2 regions of the Cytobacillus sp. IB215316 genome follow, and region 1 is predicted to be linked to the other one. Evidence: predicted binding sites of a transcription regulator. Region 1 holds the regulator's gene; the other holds the start of a gene.

Evidence for each region. Region 1 encodes LexA, which represses DNA repair genes until DNA is damaged. Its sites were predicted from a motif close to CGAACATATGTTCG; they were not measured.
Region 2: a site for LexA is predicted at 2,326-2,339, ahead of recA (recombinase RecA). Genes of this name have one in related genera too.

Annotation. Positions count from the first base shown of each region.
Region 1 covers NZ_JAXBMC010000002.1:170,114-176,887, forward strand. Annotated here, with positions in the region: gene SLH48_RS05180 (recombinase family protein) at 1-192, opposite strand, end outside; gene SLH48_RS05185 (LysM peptidoglycan-binding domain-containing protein) at 205-519, opposite strand; gene lexA (transcriptional repressor LexA) at 762-1,385, shown strand; gene SLH48_RS05195 (TetR/AcrR family transcriptional regulator) at 2,080-2,685, shown strand; gene SLH48_RS05200 (alpha/beta fold hydrolase) at 2,867-4,000, shown strand; gene SLH48_RS05205 (hypothetical protein) at 4,205-4,423, opposite strand; gene SLH48_RS05210 (hypothetical protein) at 4,645-4,809, opposite strand; gene SLH48_RS05215 (dienelactone hydrolase family protein) at 4,878-5,471, opposite strand; gene SLH48_RS05220 (M20/M25/M40 family metallo-hydrolase) at 5,949-6,774, shown strand, end outside.
Region 2 covers NZ_JAXBMC010000010.1:32,471-39,244, reverse strand. Annotated here, with positions in the region: gene SLH48_RS15335 (helix-turn-helix domain-containing protein) at 1-54, shown strand, start outside; gene pgsA (CDP-diacylglycerol--glycerol-3-phosphate 3-phosphatidyltransferase) at 131-709, shown strand; gene SLH48_RS15325 (competence/damage-inducible protein A) at 841-2,079, shown strand; gene recA (recombinase RecA) at 2,410-3,450, shown strand; gene rny (ribonuclease Y) at 4,207-5,772, shown strand; gene SLH48_RS15310 (TIGR00282 family metallophosphoesterase) at 5,851-6,645, shown strand.

The DNA.
Region 1 (6,774 bases):
AATTTCATTCAATAGCTCATAAATGCCATCTCTATCCATGTCATATCCGCTTGCCCTTTCTACAACCACTTTCTTCACATCAAAATGGTAACTGTTTGCAAGCTGGAGTAATTCTGCCTTTTGTCGTGTTAATGATGTCTCCTGTGTTTGTTTATTTGTACTAACACGACAATATATTATTGCTTTTTCCATTTCTACCTCCGATTAATTGTTAACTGCATATGTATCATATATTTTATTACCTTCTGATTTTAACACTGGAATATAAATTTCATCACCATAAAAAATTCTATCAGGAGCTATTTGATTTACATCCTCTACCCAACTGATAAAGTCATTGATTGATAAATCGTGACTGTTACTATACTCGGACGCAATATCCCAAAGTGTATCTCCATCTTCTACTTTAATAGTAATATAATCATTTTTCTCGATATCCTTATAAGAAGTAATTAGTGCAAAAGCAAAGCCGATAAAAACAGTAAAAAATAAGATATAGTAAATTTTAGATTGTTTCATAATAAGTCCCCCTGATTAACAGAATACATGTTCGTTTTTAGTTATTGTATACGAACAAATGTTTTATGTCAACATTTTTACGAACTTACGTTTGTTATACATAACAAGTCGTGCTATAATGAATGAAAGTAAAATCTTTCTAGTATATCCTTACATTATTAATAGATGATCTTAATTTTTTAATGTTATGAACGGGTATACATGCTAACAATAGAAAAGATTATTATAATGAGGTGCTAACGATGGCAAAATTATCGAAAAGGCAACAAGACATACTAGATTTCATAAAACAAGAAGTACAATCAAAGGGATATCCACCTTCTGTTAGAGAAATTGGAGAAGCGGTAGGGCTAGCTTCAAGCTCAACAGTTCATGGTCATTTATCTCGTTTAGAAAGTAAGGGACTAATCCGTAGAGACCCAACTAAACCTAGAGCAATTGAAATATTAGATTTAGATCCTGCTGATGTAATCCCAAAAAATAACGTCATGAATGTACCGATTATAGGAAAGGTAACAGCTGGTCAACCAATAACAGCAATTGAAAATGTTGAAGAATACTTCCCTCTTCCTGATAAACTTGTATCCCCTGACGAAAATGTATTTATGCTTGAAGTAATGGGAGATAGCATGATTGAGGCCGGTATATTAGATGGGGATCACGTCATTGTTCGGCAACAACAAACTGCTTCAAATGGAGATATCGTTGTTGCAATGACAGAGGATGACGAGGCAACAGTAAAAAGATTTTTTAAAGAAAAAGACTACATAAGACTTCAGCCAGAAAACTCAACTTTAGAACCTATTATTCTTCGTAATGTAGCTATATTAGGAAAAGTAATCGGGGTGTATCGTACCATCCATTAAACACTATTGTACATAACGAATGTATGATCTATTCTTTGACAAACAGTCTCTTTTAAAACGTTGTTCCAATCAGATAGATTAACATACAGGTTAGCAGTCCACAATGCTTTTTAATGTATTCATACGATCTCATATTATAATCCAATCCTTAGCTTAGAACCTCTGAGCTAAGGATTTTTTTGTCATATTGTAAGCTCCCTCCGAATTCATTTTGATTGGCTATTTTCACAATGGTTGCTGTTTTTACTTTTAAGATATACACACGTATATATCTAGCGTTCAAGACACCTTTTCTAAGCTCCTATAAAACTCATAATACTGTCCATTTTTAGTAAAAAAACAAAATTCAAGCAAAAAGTCTTTAGTTTAAATTTATCATTCAATGATTTTCTTAGTCACTTTTTCTCATATCCCCCACTATGTCACCAATTTTATGCTCGTTATCCCGAGATTAGACTTGACGGTCTAGACCATTCGGTCTAATATGTATAATAAGCAAGCAGCATTAACTATCAGGCTATTTCAGCATAGCGTGTTTTTTTTGCACTAATAAACACGAATACAGCTAGATTTTGTGCCATCTATTCTCATATAAAATGACGGTATTCTTTATCTTCAGGATAAAGAACTATAACAACAAAGTTTACGAACAGAGCTAACGATTAAGATTAAAAACTTGTAGGAGATGATGTAATTGACGCGAGGATTTAATAAAGAATTCGAACATTCAGATGCGTTAATGCAAGCAGCATTAAATGAATTTGTGGAAAAAGGCTATGACAAAGCCTCATTAAATCATATTTTGAAGACAGCGAATATGAGTAAGGGCTCATTTTACTACCATTTTAACAACAAGGAAGATCTTTACTTAAATCTCATAGACATGTTGATTCAAAAAAAGCAACTATTCCTTGCCAAGGTTATGAATCCAAGTGATTATTCCAAAGACATTTTTTCGATATTTAAAACACAAATCAGAATTGGAATGCAATTTGCCAATGAATATCCAGATATTAATCGTTTTGCAAACAGCTTTATTAAAGAAAAAGGAACTCCCATATACGAAAAGGCGTTGACAAGGCATAATTTTCAGGATAATGACCAAATGAACAAGCTCATTGAAGCATCCTATAACAAAGGTGAAATTAGGCAGACACTACCACTGGAATTCGTCCAATCACTAATTGGTTTCTTGTTCACTAATATTGTGGATGTAGCGGATATGTCAAAGCCTGATCACTATGAGTCAAGTCTAAACCACTTAATTGATTTCCTTAAAAATGGCCTGACAGATCAATAATGATCTTAACCATCACATATTGACATCAGCAAAGTAGGTGAAGATTTAAGTCTCTACCTGACTAACTGATAATTTGGAGTAAGGTATATGCTACATCTGTGCATCGTTGAAGTAATGGTTCCTTTCTGCATTCAATTATTTTTCAAAATAACGAGCTTAATTTGAAAAGGAGAGTTATTATATGGCCCAATTTGATTATCCTGTAGGATACCATGATTTTCATAAAACAAAAATTATAGACTATCAAATGAATCGGTGGTATTCAATGGGATACACACGAAAAGAAGACATGGTGGATGCAGCTACCAGAATAAAAAAGTTAGAAGATTGGAAGGAGGAAATGATAAAGCAGGCTGAAAAAGCTATTGATGAAAAACGCATAATGAATGGAACATTTTATTACAGGGCTGCAGAATTTTTTACTCATCCGAATGACCCAGATAAATTAAGGCTGTATGATACATTCATTGAAATGTTTTATAATGACCTGTTTGTTGAAAATGATATTGAACGTTATAACATACCCTACGAAAATGTATACTTACCTGCAATGAGACTGCCTTCTAACAATAAAAATGCCAGAGGAACAATTGTCATTCATGGTGGATTTGATTCATTTATGGAAGAGCTATACTCAATGGCAAGCTATTTTGCACATTTAAACTATGAGGTCATATTATTTGAAGGACCAGGGCAAGGTGGTGCCTTAAAAAAATCTGGCTTAGCACTTAGTTATGAATGGGAAAAACCAACAAAAGCCGTTCTAGATTACTTTAAGTTAAATGACGTAACCTTATTAGGTGTGTCCATGGGTGGCTGGCTTTGCTTCAGAGCAGCTGCGCATGAACAGCGAATTAAACGAGTGATTGCTCTTAGTATAGCCTACGACTACATGAAAATCCCCCCACCTATTATTGAGAAGTTTGCTTTATGGCTTTTCAAACATCCTAAATTAATGTATTGGATGGCTGATGTAAAAATGAAGATGATGCCGCAAGAAAAATGGGGAACCGATAATTTAATGTATATTACTAAAACTGATACTCCGTTAGATGGTGGCATGGCATTATTAGAATTCAATGCTGCACATTTAAAATCAGGACACGTTACACAAGATGTATTAATATTAACAGGGTCAGAAGATCATTTTATACCGCTAAAAATGCACGATATTCAAGTAAAAGCTTTAACGAATGCAAAGTCTATAACTGAAAGAATCTTCACTAGAGATGATCATGCTCATAATCACTGTCAGGTGGGAAATTTCGGCCTTGCTCTCAGAGTCATGGCAAATTGGTTAAATGAAAAAGAATAACAATTTTGTAGGGTTAGAAAAATAAAGATAAAGCTAACCTGCTGAAGAAAACCCATGAACTAATATAAATCAGTTAATGGGTTTTTAATTTAAGTTGTTTTTCGTATTAAGAAAGAACACGTTTCAACTAGAAATCGTAGCATTTTTTCTTCTGTACAACGATGAGTAACATATAAAACCACGTTTATGGGCCTTTAGTTTTATCTATTCTCCCCCTCCTCCTCCGCTGTCACCACTGCCCCCACTGTCGCCATGACCGTAATCAGATGAATATAAGCCTACACCATTTCCATCATTGTTACTACTAGTTGATGAACTTGTCTTATGAATACGATGTTTTGTTCTGTTAGCATTTCCAGTACTAATCGCAGTAATGGCAATAATAATAACTAACAAGATAAACCCAAATATTATAAATTTCATACAAACTCCCCCAAATTTAGTTATATATATAATATACGAATAAAAATAGTAGGAAGTTTCATGATTTTGGCAAAGAATGCGGATTGAAACAGCAATACATTAACATTTCTACCTAGTTCAGATTTTTCTATTGGCTGTTTTCACATTAATTGTAGATTTTCATAATAGGCTGGTTTTGTATAGAATGTAGTTTTTCGTACTAAAATATAACTCGTATAAAACTAATATTCGAGACAAGCTTCTTCTATAAAACGATGACAGTTGAGTAAAACAGTATCTTTATCATCTGTTTTAGGAACTATAGGAATAAAGTTTACAAAAAGTGCCTTATGATAAGCGCTAAACACGTTCGGCACCTTATCTTCTTTAAAGACTATAAAAATCATATCATACTCATCCAGTTGCTCAAATGTAGGTGAAAAAATGCAACAGAGTTTTCGAAGGCCCTTTCTTATCAACTACTTATAAAGCGTAACAATTCATTAAATGCATGCTTAGCAGATAATTCACAATAGTTCTCTGAGTTGTTATCGCTAAATCCATGATTTGTTCTATATTTTTTAATGGTGATTTTTTCTTTATCGTTTAGTTTAGTAATCAATTGATCGACATGAAATGATTTTTCATTCTCTGGGAAAATTAGTAGTGCGGGACAAGCTGGGATCATGTCAATAAAGTCCCTTATCCTTGAACCGTAATAACTAATAACTCCATCGCAATTCTGGTCTTCACTGCACAGCCATGCAACTGTCCCACCTACACTATAACCAAGAATAAAGATTTTACTGTATTCCTGCCTAGATTTTTTTAAAAGTGCCTTAACGTAGGTAGCTGCTCTAGCAAATCCGACTTTATTAACAAAATGGTGATAAGCCAATTTCTCCTCATCGTAATGAAATTGATTGTTTTCACTATACAAATTGGGACAAATCACATCAAAGCCTTTATTGAATAGTTCTTTACAAATATGTCTCATATGCTCATTTACGCCGTATATTTCATGAACAACGATCACTAATTTGTCTGATTTATTTTTGTAAGAAATCATTTACTTTACCCCTAATAATTATTGACCTAATTTCTTCAATGGCTTCATAGATTTTAATAATTGTGCTCATACATTGCACACTTAACCATAAATGCAGAGCGTATTCTTTTCTTTATAACTATGACAACCTTATAACCTACTTGTTAATGATGTCATTTGTTTGTTAACAATAGTTAAAAAATGTTCGTACAGAACCTTTTCTACAACATATAGACTCCTCAATTGTTCGGATTTTTAATTAGGAAAAATCTTTAATTGATTAATTATTGAGCGTATTTTCTATAATGGGTTCATTTTGTTTACCTTATTGTAACTTTGATAAAATTAAATAATAGTCTATTAATTTGTAAATTTTTCTAGTAGAATAATTAACAACTTTAATTAGGCTGGCTTTTTTACAAAAGCTTGAGTGTTCAATAGTTATTTAAAGATTAATTATAATTAACTATTCCATAAAGTAAGTGGAGGGATAATCATATGAGTAAAAAATGGCAATCAAAGCAGCAATTCATAGATCTTCTTTGCCAGCTTGTAAGTATTCCTAGTGTTACTGGTTCTCAAGCAGAAACATGGTTACCACAATTTGTAATATCCGAACTCGAGTCACTACCATATTTTCAAAATCACAAAGACCATATAACCCTACATGCAACAGACGATGGACGTTATTTTGCGACCGCTCTAGTTAAAAGGTCTGACAAATGTAAAAAAACCGTCATTCTCCTTAGCCATTTTGACGTCGTTGACGTTGCTGATTACGGCAACCTCCATCACCTTGCCTTTGATGCGAAAAAGTTAACAGCATATTTCTATAAACACAAATTTGAAATGCCAAAAGAAGTAAGCGATGATTTGGAAACTGGGGATTGGTTATTCGGAAGAGGTACGATGGATATGAAATGTGGCCTGGCTATGCACATGGCAATGATTGAGTTAGCATGTAACGGGGGTTTTGATGGAAATATTTTATTGCTAACAGTTCCTGATGAGGAAGTGAATTCTGTAGGTATGAGAGCTGCTATACCTACCCTTCTTGAATTAGCAGATACTCACAAATTAACATATACTGCTGTACTCAATTCGGAACCGATGTTTTCACGTTTTCCAGGCGATCAAACAAAATATCTTTATACCGGAACAATTGGCAAAGTTTTGCCCGGGTTTTTTTGTTATGGCAAAGAAACACATGTTGGTGAGCCATTTTCAGGACTAAATGCCAATTACATGGCTTCAATCATTAACGATGAATTAGAGTTAAATACAATTCTTTGTGAAAAAATAAATAATGAAGTAACCCCTCCAC
Region 2 (6,774 bases), on a different contig from region 1:
CCAGAAGAAGCTGGAACAACCCAAGTAATTGAGATCCTCTTTAATAAACAATAAAGTCATCATTTTGATGGCTTTTTTGGCTTTTTCTGATATATTATTGTACATGTAAGTTATGAAGGAGGAAGAATTTGTGAATATACCAAATAAGATTACCGTTTCACGTATTTTGTTAATTCCAGTGTTTTTGGTGATAATGCTTGCACCGCTATCCTGGGGACAATTGCAAATAGGCGGAGGAGAGATACCTGTTACACATTTCATTGGTGCTATCATTTTTATCATTGCTTCCACAACTGATTGGATTGACGGTTATTATGCAAGGAAATATAATCTCGTCACCAACTTAGGAAAATTTTTAGACCCTTTAGCTGATAAGCTATTAGTGTCAGCGGCGCTTATAACACTCGTTCAGTTTGAATTGGCACCTGCATGGATGGTCATAGTCATTATAAGTAGAGAATTTGCTGTAACCGGTTTACGGCTTGTTCTAGCAGGTGGTGGTGAAGTTGTTGCTGCAAACATGCTTGGCAAGATTAAAACATGGGCACAAATTGTAGCCGTTTCTGCATTGCTATTACATAATATTCCTTTTGAAGCATGGTCGATTCCATTTGCTGATATAGCACTCTGGATCGCAGTATTTTTCACAATTTGGTCTGGATGGGACTATTTTGCGAAAAATAAACAAGTATTTGCTAACTCAAAGTGAACCAGGATTTGAGACGATGCACGAAGTAGTATAATCTTTAATGAGGATGAGACGGGCTTCCTTCTCATCCTCATAATGTTAAAGGTACATTATGTAGCAGACTACACATGCTATTTTTACGGGGGGATGACATGAACGCTGAGATTATAGCAGTTGGATCAGAGTTATTATTAGGGCAAATTGCGAATACAAATGCCCAATTTCTTTCGAAACAATTAGCAGATCTGGGAATTAATGTTTATTTTCATACTGTAGTTGGGGATAATCAAGATCGATTAAAAAGGGTTGTTGAAACTGCAAAACAGCGGTCAAAATTAATTATCTTTACTGGAGGGTTAGGCCCAACAAAAGACGATCTAACTAAGGAAACGATGGCATCAATGTTACAGCAACAGCTAGTCATACATGAAAAGTCGCTTAAGAGAATTGAAGCGTACTATGAAAAAGTAAATCGTAAAATGACAGACAATAACAAAAAGCAAGCTGTTATTCTAGAAAATGCAACGGTATTGCTTAATGACCATGGGATGGCACCAGGAATGGCTATAACGAAGGATCATGTCACATATATGCTATTACCAGGTCCTCCAATGGAAATGCAACCAATGTATTTGAAATACGGGACAGAATATCTCAATGACTTGTTAGGTGTTCGGGAAAGAATCATATCTCGCGTATTAAGGTTCTTTGGAATTGGTGAGTCTAAGTTGGAAACTGAGATTGAAGATTTGATTGATAAGCAAGTGAATCCGACGATTGCTCCGTTAGCATCTAACTTTGAAGTTAAACTTCGATTGACAGCTAAACATTCCTCAGTAGACAAAGCTAATGAGCTTCTTGATGATACAGAACAAGAAATACTAAGTCGTGTCGGTCAATATTTTTATGGCTATGAAAACACCTCACTATTAGAACATGCGGTTGCTGTTTTACAAGAAAAAAAACTGACGATAGCAAGCGCTGAAAGTTTAACTGGAGGCATGTTTATGAGTGAGTTAATAGCTGTTCCTGGTTCTTCATCTGTAGCCAAAGGTGGAATTGTAGCTTATACGAATGATATGAAGGAAACATTACTCAATGTTAACCGAACGACACTTATACAGGAAGGTGCCGTCAGTAAAGAGTGTGCACAACAAATGGCTGAGCATGTGAGGAAATCATGTAACTCTGACTGTGGAATTAGCTTTACTGGAGTTGCTGGGCCACAAAGCGTGGAAGGTAAAGATGTAGGAACGGTCTTTATTGGACTTTCGATCAAAGATCATCCTACAGAAGTCTATTCATTGAAATTAGCTGGTTCTAGACAAACGATTAGAGAAAGAGCTATTAAATATGGATACTATTATTTACTCAAACAATTGAAAAAATAATAAGACATGGGCTGCCCAACTTTTGTAGTTTCTTTGAATTAAAATATAAACACGAATATAATTAGTACGATGAGCATCTTTTCTGCTATAAAGCGATGACTGTGTAGTAGTAAAACGATATCTTTATCTGTCAATTAAGGAACTATAGCAATGAAATATACGAAAAGAACTTAAGTTTTAGATCCCCAAATCTACTTTACAGAACAATGTTCTAGCTTGCCTGATTGAACGCACTTTTGAAAAAAACGAATAGATGTTCGTTTTTTGCTTGGCAAATATCTAAAAACAAGGTATAGTATAAAGTAGTAATGGAGATGAGGAGGAATAAATGTGAGTGATCGTCAAGCTGCATTAGATATGGCGTTAAAACAAATAGAAAAACAATTTGGTAAAGGATCAATAATGAAGTTAGGTGAACAGTCGGAACGTCAAATATCTACCGTTCCTAGTGGTTCATTAGCATTGGATGTTGCGCTTGGAGCAGGTGGGTATCCACGTGGTCGTATCGTTGAAATATACGGACCTGAAAGCTCTGGTAAAACAACAGTTGCTCTTCATGCGATTGCTGAAGTGCAAGAACAAGGCGGTCAAGCTGCATTTATCGATGCTGAGCATGCGCTAGACCCTATTTATGCACAAAAGCTAGGTGTTAACATAGATGAACTATTGCTATCTCAGCCTGATACAGGTGAGCAGGCGTTAGAGATTGCTGAAGCACTTGTAAGAAGTGGTGCTGTTGATATTATAGTCATAGATTCGGTTGCAGCGCTCGTTCCAAAGGCTGAAATTGAAGGGGAGATGGGAGACTCTCATGTTGGCTTACAAGCACGTCTTATGTCTCAAGCCTTACGCAAGCTCTCAGGAGCAATAAATAAATCTAAAACGATTGCTATTTTCATTAACCAAATTCGTGAGAAGGTTGGTGTTATGTTCGGGAATCCGGAAACTACACCTGGTGGTCGTGCGTTAAAGTTTTATTCTTCAGTACGTTTAGAGGTTCGTCGAGCTGAACAGTTGAAGCAAGGAAATGATATCGTAGGTAATAAAACGAAATTAAAAGTAGTAAAGAATAAAGTGGCACCTCCGTTTAAAATAGCCGAGGTTGATATTATGTACGGAGAAGGAATTTCCAAAGAGGGAGAAATTCTTGATATGGGCTCTGAGCTCGATATTGTCCAGAAGAGCGGATCTTGGTACTCGTTTGAAGGTGAACGTCTAGGGCAAGGACGAGAAAATGCTAAACAATTCTTAATGGAAAATGCGGACATATCAAAACAAATACACGAACTAATTCGAGAACACTACGGCCTTAACAATACGACAGAGACGGTAGGCGACGATTCTCAAAGTGAACTCGAATTCAAAGAGTAAACAACATAAGCTCTAAAAGAAGGATACTTCATGTAGTATCCTTCTTTTTCATTTACGCTGTTTTCGTAATAAAAAAAGAGTTCAACACAAATATAGCTATCGATCGGCGCATCAATTCTTATCAAAGGTTATGAAAGTCATATAAAACTCATCAGTTATTTAAATGTAGAAAAAAATGCAACAAAGTTAATGAAAAGGACCTTCATTTATTATTAATTCTATTCAATAGCTTTCAACAGCAGGACATAGTATAGTAAATCACCTACCAGTTTATAAGGTTGTAGAACCAAGGTTTGAAGAAAGTCTGTCGCTGTTCAAGTCAAGGTTTGTACGCTCTCTTCCAATATTAAGGAAAGATGGCAGTGGCAGGCCTTGACAATAAAATTACCCACCTATACAATTAGTATGTATATTATACATGTTTGTTAATATTACAATTGTTACTATTAAGAATTTTTTCAAACAAAATTGGAGGACAGATAGGAAGAAGGAGCGATCGGTTGGTGTCAGGTACAAGTGCAATGAAATAGTTGCCTCGTACTAATGAAGCACACGATGAAATTACTTGTGTAGGTATTTAACAATAAATTACCAACGATATTGAGTAAATTCACAGTCTTTTTCTAGGCTTATAAAAGCCTCTAGTATTGGAACTTGAAAAGCCATTGTGCATGTTGGAATTTATTAAGGGAAAAATTACATGCCGACAGTTTGAATCTAGCAAGAAACAAGTATATAGCAAGAGGAGGTGAAATGATGGGCGAACCCATTATCGTCATCGCCATTTTGCTTGCCATAGTCGGTGCAGTTGTTGTTCTTTATATCTCACTTGTTCGTAAATCTAATGAGGCGAAAATCACAAGCGCAAAAAGCGCTGCTGAACAAATTATTAACGATGCAAATCGAGAGGCTGACGCGCTTAAAAAAGAAGCGCTGCTTGAGGCAAAGGATGAAATCCACAAACTTCGAACAGAAGCAGAAAAAGAAATTCGTGATCGAAGAAGCGAACTAAAGAAACAAGAAAATCGGTTAATGCATAAGGAAGAGAATCTTGATCGTAAGGATGAATCTTTATCTAAGCGAGAGAGTGTGTTAGAAAAAAAGGAGGATTCTCTAAGTCAAAGACAACAGCATATTGAAGAGATGGAAAGCAAAGTGGAAATGATGTTTAACAAACAACGAACAGAGCTTGAACGTATTTCTAGTTTGACACGTGAGGAAGCGAAACAAATCATTCTTAGCAATGTTGAAAAAGAGCTTGCACACGATGTTGCGATTACGATCAAAGAAGCAGAAAGTCGCGCTAAAGAAGAAGCTGATAAAAAGGCCAAAAACATTTTATCATTAGCCATTCAACGTTGTGCGGCTGATCATGTAGCGGAATCTACAGTTTCTGTCGTAAATCTGCCTAATGATGAAATGAAAGGACGAATCATTGGTCGAGAAGGTAGAAATATTCGAACTCTAGAAACGTTAACAGGTATTGATTTGATTATCGATGATACACCTGAAGCAGTGATTTTATCTGGCTTCGATCCGATTCGACGTGAAACGGCTCGCATTGCCTTAGATAAGCTTGTTCAAGATGGACGTATTCATCCAGCTCGTATTGAAGAAATGGTTGAAAAATCGAGAAGAGAAGTGGATGAATATATTCGTGAAATTGGTGAACAAACGACATTTGAAGTAGGTGTACATGGGCTCCATCCAGATTTAATCAAAATATTAGGTCGACTTAAGTACCGAACGAGTTATGGTCAAAACGTGTTGAAGCATTCAATGGAAGTCGCTTACTTGTCAGGGTTGTTGGCAGCTGAATTAGGTGAGGATGAGTTACTAGCTCGCCGAGCAGGCTTACTTCATGATATTGGTAAGGCTATAGATCATGAGGTGGAAGGTAGTCATGTTGAAATTGGTGTAGAACTAGCTATGAAATACAAAGAGCATCCAATTGTTATTAATAGTATAGCTTCACATCATGGTGATACAGAGCCTACTTCTATCATTGCAGTATTAGTGGCTGCTGCCGATGCATTATCTGCAGCAAGACCTGGAGCAAGAAGTGAAACACTTGAAAACTATATAAGACGTCTCGAAAAGCTCGAAGAGATTTCTGAATCATTTGATGGTGTTGAGAAATCATTTGCAATTCAGGCGGGACGTGAAGTTCGAATTATGGTTAAACCAGATTCGATTGATGATCTGGAAGCTCACCGTTTAGCTCGTGAGATTAGAAAGAAAATCGAAGATGAGCTCGATTATCCAGGTCACATAAAAGTGACAGTGATTCGGGAAACACGAGCTGTCGAATATGCAAAATAAAGTGGTTTTTACCACTTTATTTTTTTTGTTTTGGCAAAACTGATAATAAATTGTACAAATATAAAGGGGTCGAAAAAAATGAAAATTTTATTTATTGGAGATGTAGTTGGCTCACCAGGAAGGGATATGGTTAATGAATATGTTCCTAAATTAAAAAAGAAATACCTCCCTTCAGTCACTATTATTAATGGTGAAAATGCAGCAGGGGGTAAAGGGATAACGGAAAAAATATACCATGGTTTTATTAAGGCTGGAGCACAAGCTGTTACACTTGGTAATCATACGTGGGATAACAGAGATATATTTGAGTTTATTGACAATGCGAAATACATGATACGCCCTGCAAATTTTCCAGAAGGTGTACCAGGTAAAGGCATCGTTTATATCCCTTGTGAAGGTCGTGAGGTAGCCATTATTAATTTACAAGGAAGGACATTTTTAAATCCAAATGACTGCCCATTTACAAAAGCAGATGAATTAATTGAAGAAGCAAGCAAGCGAACCAAAATCATTTTTGTAGATTTTCATGCTGAAGCCACGAGTGAAAAACAAGCAATGGGTTGGTATTTAGATGGAAGGGTATCTGCTGTTGTAGGAACGCATACACATGTACAAACGGCCGATCATCGCATATTACCACAAGGTTCTGCATATATAACTGACGTAGGTATGACAGGTCCATATGATGGAATATTAGGTGTTGACAAAGAAGCAGTTTTGAAGCGTTTTTTGACTAACCTCCCTGTTCGGTTTGAAGTAACCGATGGAAGAGCTCAACTTAATGCTGTAGTCATTGATATTGACAACAAAACGGGTAAAGCTAAAGGAATTAACCGCATTATTATTAATGATGATCATCCATACTTTGATTAAACTTTTTTCGTAAGGCTCTTTTCGTTAACTTTGTCTTTTTCACACTAGTTGTATAAACTCTGATGTGTATATGTGATTGGAACAGTCCTTAGAGAAGAAAAGATGCCCCGATGGCTAGATATACACGTG